3 regions of the Brevibacillus sp. HB1.1 genome follow, and region 3 is predicted to be linked to each of the others. Evidence: riboswitches for the same ligand, from Rfam matches in the RefSeq annotation. Region 3 holds a riboswitch; each other region holds the start of a gene.

Region 1 (5,257 bases), on a different contig from region 3:
AGCCCATACTGGCTATATGTAATCTGCTTAATCTTTTGCTCCCCAGTCTTACGGAAAAACGAAAATCCTTTTCCAGGTTGATAATCCGTTAATTGATTTTGTAGCATTTTCTTAAATTTCCCAATCCCCCAAATGCCACCAATTACAAATAACAAACCAATAAGAATAAGAATGACATTTCCAGCAAAAATGCCTACAATAGTAAAAAGGCCAAAAATAATGACACTTTTCCATAACGTCTTGATTTTGGCGTTAATTTCTTTGACACTCTCATCTTGTGTATCCATATAGGTCCCCCCTCTATCATTATGCTATTATATTACTTTTTTCCCATATAACACAAAATGTTCTTGCTATTAATCGGCACGCTGAGTAAGACAGCGGCTTTTTTGCATGCAAAAGATCATTTATGATAAGCTATCTTCCAATTGGAAAAGCAGGAGGAAACAATCATGCAAAAAACAACAAGCGCAAATGCGATACGCACCCTTTATGAGCAACTCATCACAGGCTGGAATGATCGCAGTGCTACTGGTATGTCCACTCCTTTTGCGACAGAAGGTGAATTGATTGGCTTTGATGGCAGTCAGATCATTGGGCGTGACGAGATTTTCAGTCATCTCGACGAAATTTTCTCCCATCATCAAACACCTCCCTTTGTCTATAAAATCCGGTCGGTACGGTTGTTGAGCGAAGAAGTTGGTATCGTCCGAGCAATAGCAGGCATGATTCCACCAGGAAAAAGCGAGTTGGACCCCGCATTGAATACGCATCAGACGCTCGTAGCGGCAAAGCAAGGAGACAAATGGGAAGTCACACTCTTTCAAAATACCCCTGCTCAGTTTCACGGTAGACCCGACCTAGTCGAGCAGTTTACAGAAGAGCTGCGGCAAGGGTTGCTCTAAGGAGGGACTTACGCATCATGCATCATGCAGTATGCGTTTTACGAAATGGAAGTCATTTTGAATATTTGAAAATGGTGTATGAATGCGAATAAAGATGCCTCCAGTAACCTGTTGCATACAAGGTCAATGGAGGCATCGTCTTCTTTACATCTCTACCTTACGCTTTCTTCTCAATCCATGGCGTTCCTTTGCTTTTTCATACTGTATGCGCTCTTCTTCTGTATCAGGAATGACACCAGGTACGATCGTCGGCTTTCCTTGATCGTCGAGGGCAATCATCGTCAGATACGCGCGTGCTGTCATGCGCTTTTCCCCCGTCAACAAGTTCTCCGCTTCCACTCTCACGAATACCTCCATCGATGTCTTATGGGTCCAGGTGACATAGGCCTCCAGGTTGATCGCTTCCCCTGTTTTGATTGGTGCGAGAAAATCGAAGGAATCACTGGACGCAGTGACAACAGGTTTACGGCAATGTCGCATGGCTGCGATGCAGGCGATCTTGTCTACATATGCCATGACTTTCCCGCCGAAAATGGTATGGTGGTGATTGGTATCCGGTGGCAAGACGAGATCAGTCAAAAAGGTTCTCGATTGTTGGATCGGTCGTGCTTCCGTCATCATTTGTGTGGCTCCTCTCATCGTGTGCACCTTCCCTACTGGGATGTCAAACGATTCCGAATCGCCTTCGTTGCCGCAACCATGTTTCGTAATGACTGAACGGTTTCTTCTCTCCCTCTTGTCTTCAGCCCGCAATCCGGGTTAATCCAAAATTGATCGGGTGGAAGTACTTGTACACCCCGTGCTACCATATCTTCCATTTCTGAGACTGCTGGAATTCGGGGGCTATGGATATCATATACGCCGAGCCCGATGCCTTTGTCATACGTACCTGTTTCGAACACAGACACGAGCTCTCCGTGGCTGCGGGAAGTCTCAATCGAAATTACATCGGCATCGAGTTCGCTGATGACATCCATAAAATCATGGAATTCGCAATAGCACATATGGGTATGAATTTGGGTACTTGGCGCAACGGTAGAGGTCGCTAGACGAAACGCTCTGACGGCCCATTCGAGATAAGCTGCTTGCTCTTCTTTTTTGAGCGGCAATCCTTCGCGAAGTGCTGGCTCATCGACTTGGATCATGAGAATACCCGCCTCTTCCAAGGCTTCTACTTCTTTTCGCAATGCCAAGGCGATTTGCTCGCACACTTCTTGTCTGGAGACATCGACCCGCGCGAACGACCAATTCAAAATGGTCGCTGGACCAGTTAACATACCCTTCATTGGTTTGTCCGTCAATGATTTTGCATACACACTTTCTTTGACTGTCATTGGTGCAACAAACTCCACATCTCCGTAAATAACAGGTGGCTTTACGCAACGGGAGCCATACGACTGCACCCAGCCATTTTTCGTGAACAAAAAGCCATCGAGCTTTTCTCCAAAATATTCGACCATATCTGTTCGTTCGAACTCCCCATGGACGAGGACATCCAGACCGAGCTCTTCTTGTATATCGATCCATTCCTTGATTTGCGCTTGAATGAAAGCATCATATTGCTCCGCTGCCCAGTTACCTTTTTTAAACTGTTGTCGGGCTTGGCGAACCTCTGACGTCTGCGGGAAGCTACCAATTGTGGTCGTTGGCAGCAGTGGCAACTTCCACGTATTTTGTTGAATCTCACGACGTTCTTGGTATGGAACGCTTCTTTCAGGTTTTCCAGCTGCCATTTGGCGTAGCTCATTCTTCACTTCTTGACGATTCCTCGCTGGGGATAGTGCCAGCTTGAGCAAGTCCGTTTCATTTTGAGCAATCTCTTTTGAGATGACATACTTACCATATCGGAATCCTCGGACTAAAAGCTGAACTTCCCCCAACTTTTCATCCGCAAATGCCAATGCAGGCATGACTTCCTCAGGCAAGTCCTTCTCTGCTTCAACCGATACTGGTACGTGCAATAAGCTACTGGACGGCTGCAACCACAGCTTTTCGAGTGGAACAATCTCGGAAATTTCTTTGACTAGTTCCCACTTCTCCTCAATCGATGCACGCCATATGTTTCGACCGTCGATGATTCCCGCTGCGAGAATCTTGTCTGCTGGAAACCCGTGTGTTTTGAGATTGGTCAGATTACGCTTCGCTCCGTGTACAAAATCAAGACCGATTCCTTTTACCGGTAAGAAAACTAGCTCCTCATACCAATCCACCGCTTCAAAATAAGTTTGCAGCATGCACTGGATATGCGGTAGTGCTTGACCGATTTGCGTATAGATACGTTTGATGATGGCGCGATCACGCACCGAGACATCCAGTACAAATGCAGGCTCATCGATTTGCACCCATTCCACGCCGTGTAGCTCCAACTCCCGGAGAACGTCTATGTAAAGCGGAACGAGTTGATCCACGATGGGCTCAAATTCGTTTTTCTCATATCCTTTGGACAATTTGACAAACGTATACGGACCTACAATGACAGGCTTTCCGATGATTCCAAACTTTTCTTTGGCCTCCAAATATGCCTGGAGAGGCTTGTTCTCCGTAATGACTGGTTGACGTTCACCGAACTCCGGGACGATATAATGGTAGTTCGTGTTAAACCATTTCGTCATTTCACTGGCGACAGCTTCCTTCGAACCGCGAGCCATGGCGAAGTATGTGGCTAACGAAACCGGGCCACCCTCGTATTCATAACGCTTGGGGACCATTCCAAACATCACAGCCATATCCAGCATGTGATCGTAGTACGTAAAGTCACCCACAGGGATCAGCTCGACCCCTTTTTCCTGCTGACTCAGTAGATGTTGTTGACGGATTTGTTCCATTTGCTGCTCCAAGCCCACCTCACCGATAGTGCCTGCCCAAAATGCTTCCAATGCCTTTTTCCACTCGCGGTTCTTCCCGATCCGTGGATATCCCAAATTGCTGCTTTTCATGAGCTTCCACTCCATTCTTTATTCGATCTTGACTTGAATCCGCCCAATAAAAAAAGCATCTCCAACGATCAAAAAGAACGTTAGAAATGCCAAATAAGCACTGAGATCACAGCATCCTAACACCTCCCTATCTCCCGTAGGTTAAGCAGTGTCGTCGAAACAGGCAGGTCTCCTGACTTTGGGATCATCATCTGCACATGCCTTCCCAATCCGTTTGGATCAGTGGCTGAAAAATGTGCCGACTCCCCTCATACAGTGGCGGGACCGTGTCGGATTCTCACCGACTTCCCTTTTCATCCTTGGTCCATCTTGATGACCAAAGAACCTGTTTCCACTCTTATGAAATTGTCATGGTTCTGTGAAGTGCCCCCCATAAATTAGCAGGGCAGCATACTGTTCATACAGTAACACAGAATCCATTTTTTGTCATACTAAAATTTAAAATCATCATCGGTCAACGGCTCTACGTTTAGCGTACGGACATAGCCATTTCCTTTTTTCGAGAAGAAGTCATGCTGCTTCGTCTGCGTGCGAATGCCGTTCAGTACGATCGGGTTCACTTCTTCCTCTGGGAATAACGGGTCCAGCCCCAGATTCATCAATGCTTTGTTCGCGTTGTAACGCACGTACACATGAACCTCGTCAGCCAATCCGATTTCCGTATACAACGAAGTCGTATAGGCCTCTTCATTTTCTTGCAGCTCATGCAAAAGGGCATACAGCTCCTCTTTTGCTGCGGTCTGCTCGACCACACTCAGACCTTGATATACTTCTTGCGCAAGAACGCCGACATAGAGTCCGTGGATGCTCTCGTCGCGAACAATCAGGTCGATAATTTCCCCGCTGCTAGTCATCTTTCCTTGCCCCGCCAAATAGAGCGGATAGAAGAAGCCGCTGTAAAACAGATAGCTTTCCAGGAAGACAGAGGCTACCATCGCCATGTACAAGTCTTTCGGTTTCTCAATTTCTTGATAGCGTTTCGAGATGAGGGCCGCTTTCTTTTGCAGATGCGGATTGTTTTCCACCCACGAAAAAATACCGTCAATCTCTTCTGTCGATGCCAGCGTTGTAAAAATACTGCTGTACGATTTGGCATGGATTTGCTCCATCATGCCCATGAAGGCGAGAACCGCTTTTCTTTGCAGTCCATCGACATGCTCCATGATCTTCGGCATCCCTACTCCACCTTGGACCGTATCCAGCAAGGTGAGACCGCCCAATACTTTTTTATACGTGTCCCGTTCAGTCGCACTGAGCTCCATCCAGGACATCTTGTCATCTGACAGTGGGATCTCATCATCCGTCCAGAACTGCATGATGTTCTGATTCCAAAACGTCATCGTAAAATCGTCGTCCGGCCTGTTCCAATTGACTGCTTTCATATGGCGTTCCTCTTCTCTTTTTGCTTGATGCTTT
Region 2 (5,257 bases), on a different contig from region 3:
ATGATCCGAAGCAGCTTTCTTTCCAGCAAATCTAAGGAAGCCATAGGGGAAACCCTCTTTTTCGTTTAATCCGTTTCTTCTATTATATCACGGGTACATAAAGAAACCATGATTGGCGCACAATGGTAAAGGTGTTGCATATAACCCTTTGTAGGAGGCGTATCGATCATGGCGAAGCCGGATGACCGTTCTGACAACGCAGAAAAGCTGCAAAACATGATTTCTAATACGGAAGAGAACATTCGTGAGTCCGAAGCTTACCTAGCGGCTAATGCTGGCGAGATTTCCGAGGAGGAAAGAACAAACCTCGAAGCGAAAAATCAGCGTCGTGAAGAAAGCATCGAGGGATATCGCGCGGAAATCAAGGATGAATCTTCGCAGGCTTAACCTTACTACCAAACGTCTGGCGCCAACTATGCGTCAGGCGTTTTTTCATTCTATTGGGCAAAAGTGTAACAAAACATGATTTGTTTTGCGAAACATGGTAATCTGTAATGGTACAAATTGAATAAGAGGAGAAAGACTTATGAAGCGACCAGAAGATACACGCGTCGTTGTCGGCATGTCCGGCGGAGTCGACTCCTCCGTGACGGCTTACCTGCTTAAGCAACAGGGATATGACGTCATCGGCATCTTCATGAAAAACTGGGATGATACCGATGAATTCGGCCACTGCACGGCGGAAGAAGACTTCCAGGATGTCCGGCGCGTCTGTGAACAGATCGGCATTCCATATTACACGGTAAACTTTGAAAAAGAATACATGGATAAGGTATTCCAGTATTTTTTGGATGAATATAAACGAGGCCGTACACCGAATCCGGATGTCATGTGCAACCGTGAAATCAAGTTCGGCGAGCTTCTTGCCAAGGTCATGGATCTTGGGGCGGATTATATTGCCACCGGCCATTACGCGCAGGTCAAGCACATTGATGGCGAATACAAACTCATTCGTGGCGCTGACAACAACAAGGATCAGACTTACTTCTTGAATGTATTGGGCCAAGAACAGCTTTCCAAAACGATGTTCCCGATTGGTCATCTCCCGAAACCTCAAGTAAGGGAGATCGCAGAGAAAGCAGGACTCTATACAGCGAAAAAGAAGGATAGTACAGGGATCTGTTTTATTGGAGAGCGCAACTTCCGTGAGTTCCTGCAAAACTATTTGCCTGCCAAACCAGGAAATATCGAGACCGTAGAAGGAGCAATCATCGGCACGCACGACGGACTGATGTACTATACATTGGGTCAACGACAAGGCTTAGGAATAGGTGGAGGTCATGGCACGAGCGGACAGCCTTGGTTTGTTGTAGACAAAGATCTGGAGCGTAATGTCCTGATCGTAGGTGAAGGCTCTGATCATATCCGTCTGTACTCGAAGAGCCTCTTGGCAACCAACGTTAGCTGGACGAGTGATAAAAAGCCTTCCGAAACATTTACTTGTACAGCGAAATTCCGTTATCGCCAGCCAGATCAGGGAGTAACTATTCACCTGCTGGAGGACGGAAACGTGGAGGTCATTTTTGACCAGCCGCAAAAAGCAGTAACACCTGGTCAGGCTGTCGTCTTCTACGATGGGGAAGTGTGCTTGGGTGGCGGTACGATTGACAAGGTACGCTTAGTTGATAAAGAGAACTAAGATAGACGGGGGAAGCACTCGGTGGATGCTACGAAAAAATCAAAAGTGATTATCGTTTCGTTTTTGGCGGGAGCGGTTCTCTTGGCGATCATCTCTTATTTTGGGATGGCCTCCATGGGTAAAGAGCATATGGCGACGATCCAAAACGTCATCAAGGAGAACGGCGGGGCTGTAGTTGCGGGTGGAGTGACAGCGGTTCCGAAGGAGGAAAGTCCTTTTACCAATAGCGGAAAAGGCAATACCATCTACCGAATCTACTATACGAAAGATGGACAAACGTTGACGGCTTGGTATCGTGCTGATAACGAATCCTCTATCAAGAAAGAGCCGGAAGCTTGGATTCTGCCGTGAAAACAAGGATAAACCTGACTGGGAGAGTGAAGGCAACACATGACCCAATATGCTGGACTGCGTGAACTAGCTGAACTGATTCAAAGACTCGAGCCAGAGTTAGCGGGTGCACAATTAAGTATTCTTGCTCATGAAAATAAAGAGGAAATTGCAACGCAGTTAGTGGAAGGACTAGGGACGAAGGTTCCTGTCCAACATAGCTCCGGTGAATATGCGAATCATTTGGCGGTGTTGCGGGTAGGAGCGAACAAGTACACCTTGGCGCAAGATTGGAGAGAAGTGTACATCAGTGAAATCAATTACTGTGCGTGTCGCATACCTCCAGGTGCCCATGGATTGTTGGTTCGCCATATCGATTATCCAGGTGTGATTTATGATGTCTCACGAAAACTGGCCGAACATCAAATCAATGTTTCCAAGTTGAATGTATCGCGTGAGCAAAAAGGGAAGAATGCCCTGCTTATCTCTGTGACCGATGAAGAGATTACACCGACGATTGTATCTGCCATCGAAGAGCTGCCCCAAATCACCAAAGTGTTATCTCTGCAGTAAGCGAGCGAATCATGATAAACAAAAACTGCCCGTTATTAGCGGGCAGTTTTTTTCGTAGCGAATTTGAGTCCTTGGCAAATGAAGACGGGCAAGACGGACGAATGATTTTCGTCAGCAAATTCTTTAAAGGAAGCCTTGATTTGACCTTTGCCCATGGAGGACAATCGTTCGATCATCGCCAGAGATTTTTCTTTGACTAAGAATCGCCCATCGTTTTCCAACTCCCCGATGGTGAGGAGTGCATGGACGTCGAGGTCATCTGTCAGCAGGCTCGGTAATTGACTCTCCTTCGCAAGCAGTACGCTCTCATTCCAATGGATCGAAGGACTGCCAGCTATATAACGCTGAAAAGCGTGTGGTCTCGACAAAAGTACATGCAAGACAAACAAGCCACCTAACGAATGTCCAAAAATCGATTGTTGCGTCCGATCGATGGGGAAGTCGTTTTCGATACTCGGCTTGAGGTCCTCCTCTAAAAAGGTGAGGAACTGCTCTGCTCCCCCCATCTGAGGCCAGTCGGCTCCTTGTGGGTTGCCAGGAAGCTCTGTGACGGGAACTTCATACGTGTAATCAAAGAAACGGGCAGGATGGTACGGACCGTCCGTTGGATACCCAATCCCGACGACGATAGCAGGATACACGCCAGTTCGTTCAGGGCCACGTGATTGTATTCGTATCGCTTCGGTCATGGTTGCAAAAACAGAGTTGCCATCTAGCAAATATATGACGGGAAAGCCTGATTCCGGAGGGGGATCGGCAGGTATACTTACAAAAATGTGATAGTCACGCTCTTGATAAGTCATGATTTTACTGTAAGAACGAGGAATGACGACAGGTTGATAGTCGGTGCTTTTCATGAGGGCTACTCTCCAATCTTTCCAACGCTAACCAACGCACACAAAATCTATTATATGAACGAGAACCAGAGATTGGCAATAGCCGAAAAAGGAGAATAGTTAGTTTTCGAAAAGAGCGCATACTGAGCTTGACTCCTACGATATATTGAGGTAAAGTAAGTTTTACCAACTACATATTGATGCGGTGAGGTGTTTACCAGCCAGATTTGGTAGACTTAATAGGGAAGTCGGTGAGAATCCGACGCGGTCCCGCCACTGTAATGAGAGAGTTCCATTTGCGAAAGAATGCCACTGATCTTGAGGGATTGGGAAGGTGAAAATGGAGCGATGATCCTAAAGCCAGGAGACCTGCCTAACCGCTTGCACTGTTTAACCTACGGGAGATAGGGAAGTGTTCGAGCGCGCAATTCGTATTGGCGAATTGCTAGATGGAAGTCATCACGCGCATTCGGCATGTAAACGTCGGATGCGCTTTTACTTTGGCTAAATAACATACATACAGAGTAAAAATAGCAGGGGATAGGATGAGGGACATGCTAATCGCTTATGATTCAAAAACAGGAAACGTCCGAAGATTCGTCAACAAAATTAATTTGCCACATGTGGAAATTGATCAAGATATGGTGCTAGACGAGCCATTCATTTTGATAACATACACGACGGGATTCGGACAAGTGCCGGAGAAGGTGGCGACGTTCCTGAAGCGAAATCATGTCCATCTGCGGGGAGTATCCGCCAGCGGTAACCGCAACTGGGGAACCAGCTTTGCCAAAAGCGCGGATACGATCGCGAGCCAATATGGCGTTCCGGTGATTTCTAAATTTGAACTGTCCGGTACCGGCCGTGACGTGGAACAATTTACGAGTGGGGTGGCAGCAATTGCGGCATATTGAATTGAACAACGAACTGATGCAGCGTGGCAATGACGGATTTTATCAACTGGAAAAGGATCGGGAAGCGGTTGCGGTCTTCATGGAAGAAGTGCAGTCCAATACGATGACTTTTGGCAGTGTCAAAGAGCGCATGGACTATTTGATCGAGAATGACTTCTATGAAAACGTCTATGAAACATACACTGTTGAGCAGGTCGATGAAGTGTACCGTTTGGCCTATGACGCTGATTTTCAATTTGCTTCGTACATGGCTATCTCCAAATTTTATAAAGATTACGCGTTGAAAACGAACGATAAATCGATGTACTTAGAGCAGTATCCAGACCGGGTGGCCGTTGTGGCACTGTCCCTTGGACAAGGTGACTTTGAGCTCGCTAAGCGTTTGACAGTATCCATGATGGATCAACGCTTGCAACCAGCGACACCAACCTTCCTGAATGCAGGCAAAAGCCGCCGTGGAGAAATGGTCTCCTGCTTCTTGCTCGAAATGGATGATTCACTGAACTCTATCAACTTTATTTTGGGAACTTGTATGCAGCTATCCAAAATTGGCGGCGGTGTGGCCGTGAACTTGTCCAAGCTCCGCGGACGAGGAGAGCCGATCAAAGGCGTCGAGGGCGCAGCAAAAGGTGTCATGCCCGTTCTCAAGCTGTTGGAAGATGCGTTTTCCTACGCAGATCAAATGGGGCAACGCAAAGGCTCGGGTGCAGCGTACTACAACATCTTCGGTTGGGATATCAACGAGTTTCTCGATTGCAAAAAGATCAATGCGGATGAAAAAGCACGCATCAAAACGTTGTCCATCGGCCTGATCGTACCAAACGTGTTCTACAAGCTGGCTGAAGAAAATAAGCCATTGACTGTGTTTGCTCCGTACTCCGTGTACAAAGAATACGGTGTGCATCTGGATGATATGGACCTCGATGACATGTACGAGGAGCTCTTGGCAAACGATCGCATCAAGA
Region 3 (5,257 bases):
GTCGCATCCAGCTCTGTCCTTCCGCATCCAAGCATTCCGCTACTAGAGCCTCCCCATGCTTAATGCCATCGACCTGCCAATATCGGTCAGGATTGTTTTCGAGCCACGCGGCCTGAAACCAGCGGATCACGCCGCCATGTGTGACGATGACGACTGTATCGGATGCCTCCTCCTTGCCCACTCTCTCCAACAAGGACCGTAGCCAACCATCCACGCGCATCCCCAGCTCTTCCAGACTCTCCCCTTGTGGAGGTCGATTTCGAAAAGGATCGTCGTACCACCTCGTGGCTCGCACAGGGTCCGACTGCATCAGCTCATCGTAGGTCATCAGCTCCCACTCACCAAAAGACAGCTCTCGCAGTGCTGGTTCCGTAATAACTGATAATCCCCAAGCAGCTGCGAGCGGTTCGGCAGTCTGGATGCATCTGAGCAGATCACTGGAATAGATCACAGCAGGTTGCCCGATGAGCACAGGTAATTCCTTTGCCAACTCACTCGCGTGCAGATACCCGCGTTCATTCAAAGGAACGTCACTATGCCCCAAATATCGATGCTCACGATTGCTGTCTGTCTCCCCGTGACGTATCCAAACTAGCTTCATAACCACCAGCTCCCGACTAACACCAAGAGAACGACTGCTTCACTGCTTTCGATAACAGCCCCGTAGCAGTCTCCATTTAGTCCACCCAATTTTTTTGAAACCGAGCGTGAAAACAATAGAGCGAACAACAGTGACAGGAAAATGGCTGTGATGACCTGCAAGCCCCCAAGATACCAACCTGCGGCAAACACGATGATGTAGCTCACGATGATAGAGGAAACGGAAAGCCCAGCACTGATGCCTTTTCCGATCCCTTTATCTGCCGAAAGATACGGCCAGAGCTTAATCGACAAAAGCACATGTGTCCGCGCTGCTACTGGTGCTACGATCAAAAAGCTGCCCCATCCCGGATGTGCGAGCTCTGCGACTGCACCCGCCTTGATCAGCAACAGCATAATCGCAGCAAGAACGCCCATCGCTCCTACGCGGCTGTCCTTCATAATCGAAAGGATTTGCTCTCTCGGTCTGCTGCTGCCAAGACCGTCCGCGAGATCCATCCACCCATCCATATGAAGACCACCGGTCACGTAGACCCATGCGACCAGCGTCAAAATAGCGGCGATCCATGGACTAAACAGCACCAGTCCTGCCTGATATACACCCCATAGCAATAAACCGATGACCAAACCAACTGCGGGATACCAGTTGACGCTTTTTCTCCACGCCTCCTCTGAAGGACGAAGCCACGGAACCGGTATACGCGTAAAAAACGAGATCGCGTGTAAAAATGCATTCATCCTTTGATCCTCCACGGTATCCCCGACAAAACCGCGTAGACGGCGTCCGCTTGTCGCGCACTTCTCTGATTGACATCGCCCAGCACATCCGCGAACCATCTGCCCAAACGACTCAAGGCTACACCGCCCAATCCGACCTCGCTTGTGACGGCAATGACTTTTTGCGGGGAATTATGAACGAGGGACAGCCATGCCTCTGCCTCCTGCAGCAGGGATTGCGTGTGTGAAGGACTTCTCCATTCAGACTCATCCACACTCATCAATCGATTACTCACCCAGGTGGACAGACAATCGATTAAAACCACATCATACTGCTCACTGAATGCGTGGTAATCGGTTAATCGCTCTCCTACCTCCACACAGCCCCATTCCAGCGGACGACGTGCCTGATGCAGCTCGATTCTCTGCTTCATTTCATCATCCCAGGCCTTGCCTGTCGCCACGTACAGGACTCGACTGCCCAACTTCATCGCAAGCTCTTCCGCGTAGCGGCTTTTTCCTGAACGGACACCGCCTGTTACCAGCACCAAGCTCATCGCTGTTCACTTCCTTCCGCATGGACCTCGCGGAGCGCTGCCAGAAGTCTTTCATTTTCCTCTCGTCCACGCACTGCGATTCTCACATCATGTGCCGTCAGACCGGGATACATCGCACAGTTGCGGATCAGAACGCCTTTTTCGCCGAGCCGTGCCTGCAATTGTTCCGCTGGCAATCCTTCTGGTGAGCGCAGCAGCAAAAAGTTTGCCTCCCCCGGCCATACCTGCCAGCCCAACTCACCGCTGATGCAATCGATCAAATACGCACGTTCTGCTTTTATGAGCCTGCGCGTCTGTTCCTCATATGCCTGCTCCTGCAAGCACAGTTCTCCAGCTAAAAGGGCCAGTGCATTCACGCTCCAGCTCACTTGCTTCTGGCGCATCCGCGCAATGACATCTGGATGCGCAATCGCATAACCCAGGCGCAATCCCGGGATCGCGTACATTTTCGTCATCGAGCGCATCAAGATCACACGGGGAAAGCGCTCGAGCTGCGTCGCCAATGTATATTGCCGATCTTCCTCCACAAAATCGAGGAAAGCCTCATCCACGATGAGCCACGTGTTGGTCTTACTCGTCCATTCCGCCATTTGGCGAAGCTCATCCGGTTGATACATGATTCCCGTCGGATTGTTTGGCGACCCGACAAATACGAGATCAGACTGCGTAAAAAGAGTGTGCAGCTCTATAGGATCGGGCTTGTACCCGTTCGCTTCCTTCCCGTAGCAGCCAATGACACGGGCACCATACTGCTCGGAAAGTTGCGCGTATTCCGAAAAGCAAGGATATACCACACCAACCGTTTGCGGCGAAAGACCGAGAATGGCCAGTGCCATCGCCTCCGCTGCACCATTGGCAGGCAGCAACCATTCCTCCGGCACTTGCAGCCGCTTCGCCAGCGCACGCCGAAACACACGATGTCCAGGGTCTGGGTAATGGGCTACAGCAGCCAGCGAATCCAGCAGCATCTCACGAACGCTTGCTGGCATCCCCAGCGGATTAATATTGGCACTGTAATCCAGAAACTGCCCGGGCTCTCGACCAAAGCGCTGCGCTGCGGTCAGCAAGTCTCCGCCATGACCGTACTTCTCTATTACACCTGCGCTTGTCAAAACTCTACCCCCAGCACAGCTGGAATCCCTTCATCGTAGTAATGCTTGATTGGCTTCATCTCTGTCACCAAATCTGCGATGTCCAAAATCTCCTGCTTTGCGGCCCGTCCCGTAATCACGAGGTGAATATGACTTGGCCTATTTTGAATCGCTTCCAACACATCGGACAATGGCAACACATCATCAATCGGGAAGCGGTCAATCGCCAATGCATTATTTAGCTCATCCAAAATGACGACATCGTACGCTCCGGAAGAAAGCTTTTCGCTCGCAAACGCCCAAGCTTCTTTCAATGCCTGACGATGCTCCTCCGGTGTTTTCGTCCATGTGAAGCCGACGCCCATTTGCACAATTTCAATGCCCAATTTATCGAAAATAATCTTTTCTCCGTATGTACGCTCTGGCGACTTGATGAATTGAACCATCAGCACCTTTTTCCCGCGCCCTGTCGCCCGCACAGCCAACCCGACTGCTGCTGTCGTTTTTCCTTTGCCGTCTCCTGTGTAAACGAGGGTCAATCCTCGCTTCTTATCGTTTTTCTCCATCGTGACCACCTCAAAAAGTGACGTATTTTACTCCGCTGTTTCCTCCAAATACTTTCCGAAGCATAAAAAAAGCGCTCTGTTTCCCCCAGTACGTAAGGAAAAACAAAGCGCGGATAGCTGAAAAGCAACAATCCTCACCTCTTCCTTTGACCCGAAGGAAATCAGTGTAAACATAAAAACAGGCAGGTCTCCTGGCTCGAGGATCATCGCTCTTCTTCTCCTTCCCGCTCCCGAATGGGCAGTGGATGGCATGATGCCTTGAAGAACAGCTACTCTCTTACAGTGGCGGGACCGCGTTGGCTTTTCACCAAACTTCCCTTTTAACCTTGCTCCTGCGAATCGGTTTCGCAAAAACAAGGACCTGTTTCTCTTCCATATGTAAATGTCGTTCGTTTCGTTGACAAGCACTTGCTTTAATAATAGCAAAAGCTACCGAGGATTCAAGCAAAAGCTGCTGATTCGTCGCTGGTGACTATTAGCAGAAAATTTAAGATAATGACCGTTTACATGCCTGATGTTTTTCGTTACCCTATTGGCAAAACAATCGAAAGTGGTGTGCAGTCATGCTATTTCCTCCGATTCCAAAAATACCAGACATGGTCCTGCCCAGCCCACTGCCGATCAAGGAATGCGGCGAACCGATGATCCCCCTCTCTTCCCTTTCAGCTCAAATCACAGTCTATCCAGCCTACTACCACAAGGGCTATGCCGGAACACAGCCAGAAGCCTTTTTGCGAGAAGGGGCAGCACACAAGCTCGCCACGGCAGCCGCGCAACTGCCTGTTGGCTACAAGCTCGTCGTGTTGGACGGCTGGCGCTCATTTGAGGTACAGGCATCCTTGTATGATCGTTTCCGTGAAGCCTTGCTATTACAAGGCTGGCAGGAAGGACCCGCCCTCACGGAAGAATTGAGCAAATTCGTCGCTTATCCAACAACAGACCTCTCCAAACCGTCCCCTCACCTATCCGGCGGTGCAGTGGATCTAACTATCGCAGGGCCTGATGGCTGGCTGGAGATGGGGACCGTCTTCGATGATTTCAGTGAACTGGCTTCCACTCGCTATTATGAAGAGCTGGCACAGTCTAAGCAAAAAGACATCGAAATTCGAGACAATCGCCGACTGCTTTATCATTTGATGACGGCTGCCGGATTCGTCAACTATCCGAAAGAATGGTGGCATTTCGAATACGGAACGCGCACTTGGGGACAAAAAACGCAGAAAGAGCCGATTTATGGCGGGGTTTTGTCGATGTAACCACAAATAATCGAGCAAGGCATGAGCCCGGTCGATACCGTACTCATGCCCAGATGGCCGCCCACTCTTCAAACTCAACAAATTCCTGTACCTCTTAGGTCACTGGTATTTCAGAAGATGCTGCTGAAACCAAAAGGCTTTTGTTGTATTCAGGCGACAATACAATATTTGTATAAGTTCCGCGACCTGACACATAGTGATAGGAATGCTCGACGCCTGCTGGGATAAAAATAGCTGCTGGACTCTCAACAGTCTTCTCTTCTTCACCGAGTTGAACATGACACACCAGACCAGTGCCATCAGATGCATCTCCCCAAAAGAGGAAGGCACTGTCACAATGATGCGCATGTCTGTCTACATGTTTTTCAGGAATACCGGACAAATCGCATAATCCAAATATCCTCTGGATCACATAGAATGAGGCTCGCTCATCAACACGCGAATCCATCATAACCCAGCGTATCCCTGGA

Evidence for each region. Region 3 has a riboswitch for cobalamin ahead of cobO (cob(I)yrinic acid a,c-diamide adenosyltransferase). Riboswitches for the same ligand answer to the same signal wherever they lie in the genome.
Region 1: linked by a shared signal. The riboswitch ahead of metE (5-methyltetrahydropteroyltriglutamate--homocysteine S-methyltransferase) and the one ahead of cobO (cob(I)yrinic acid a,c-diamide adenosyltransferase) in region 3 are both predicted to bind cobalamin.
Region 2: linked by a shared signal. The riboswitch ahead of nrdI (class Ib ribonucleoside-diphosphate reductase assembly flavoprotein NrdI) and the one ahead of cobO (cob(I)yrinic acid a,c-diamide adenosyltransferase) in region 3 are both predicted to bind cobalamin.

The regions. Positions count from the first base shown of each region.
Region 1 is NZ_JABMIV010000001.1:59,394-64,650, forward strand. Features, by position in the region: gene HPY27_RS00270 (hypothetical protein) at 1-287, opposite strand, end outside; gene HPY27_RS00275 (SgcJ/EcaC family oxidoreductase) at 453-905, shown strand; gene HPY27_RS00280 (acyl-CoA thioesterase) at 1,050-1,544, opposite strand; gene metE (5-methyltetrahydropteroyltriglutamate--homocysteine S-methyltransferase) at 1,559-3,841, opposite strand; cobalamin riboswitch at 3,987-4,185, opposite strand; gene nrdF (class 1b ribonucleoside-diphosphate reductase subunit beta) at 4,273-5,223, opposite strand.
Region 2 is NZ_JABMIV010000001.1:65,778-71,034, reverse strand. Features, by position in the region: gene HPY27_RS00330 (hypothetical protein) at 1-44, opposite strand, end outside; gene tlp (small acid-soluble spore protein Tlp) at 169-387, shown strand; gene mnmA (tRNA 2-thiouridine(34) synthase MnmA) at 527-1,639, shown strand; gene HPY27_RS00315 (hypothetical protein) at 1,661-1,990, shown strand; gene HPY27_RS00310 (ACT domain-containing protein) at 2,030-2,542, shown strand; gene HPY27_RS00305 (alpha/beta hydrolase) at 2,578-3,399, opposite strand; cobalamin riboswitch at 3,570-3,769, shown strand; gene nrdI (class Ib ribonucleoside-diphosphate reductase assembly flavoprotein NrdI) at 3,933-4,292, shown strand; gene nrdE (class 1b ribonucleoside-diphosphate reductase subunit alpha) at 4,279-5,257, shown strand, end outside.
Region 3 is NZ_JABMIV010000005.1:147,331-152,587, reverse strand. Features, by position in the region: gene HPY27_RS15470 (histidine phosphatase family protein) at 1-601, opposite strand, end outside; gene cobS (adenosylcobinamide-GDP ribazoletransferase) at 598-1,338, opposite strand; gene cobU (bifunctional adenosylcobinamide kinase/adenosylcobinamide-phosphate guanylyltransferase) at 1,335-1,874, opposite strand; gene cobD (threonine-phosphate decarboxylase CobD) at 1,871-2,986, opposite strand; gene cobO (cob(I)yrinic acid a,c-diamide adenosyltransferase) at 2,983-3,531, opposite strand; cobalamin riboswitch at 3,696-3,911, opposite strand; gene HPY27_RS15445 (M15 family metallopeptidase) at 4,095-4,787, shown strand; gene HPY27_RS15440 (LeuA family protein) at 4,882-5,257, opposite strand, start outside.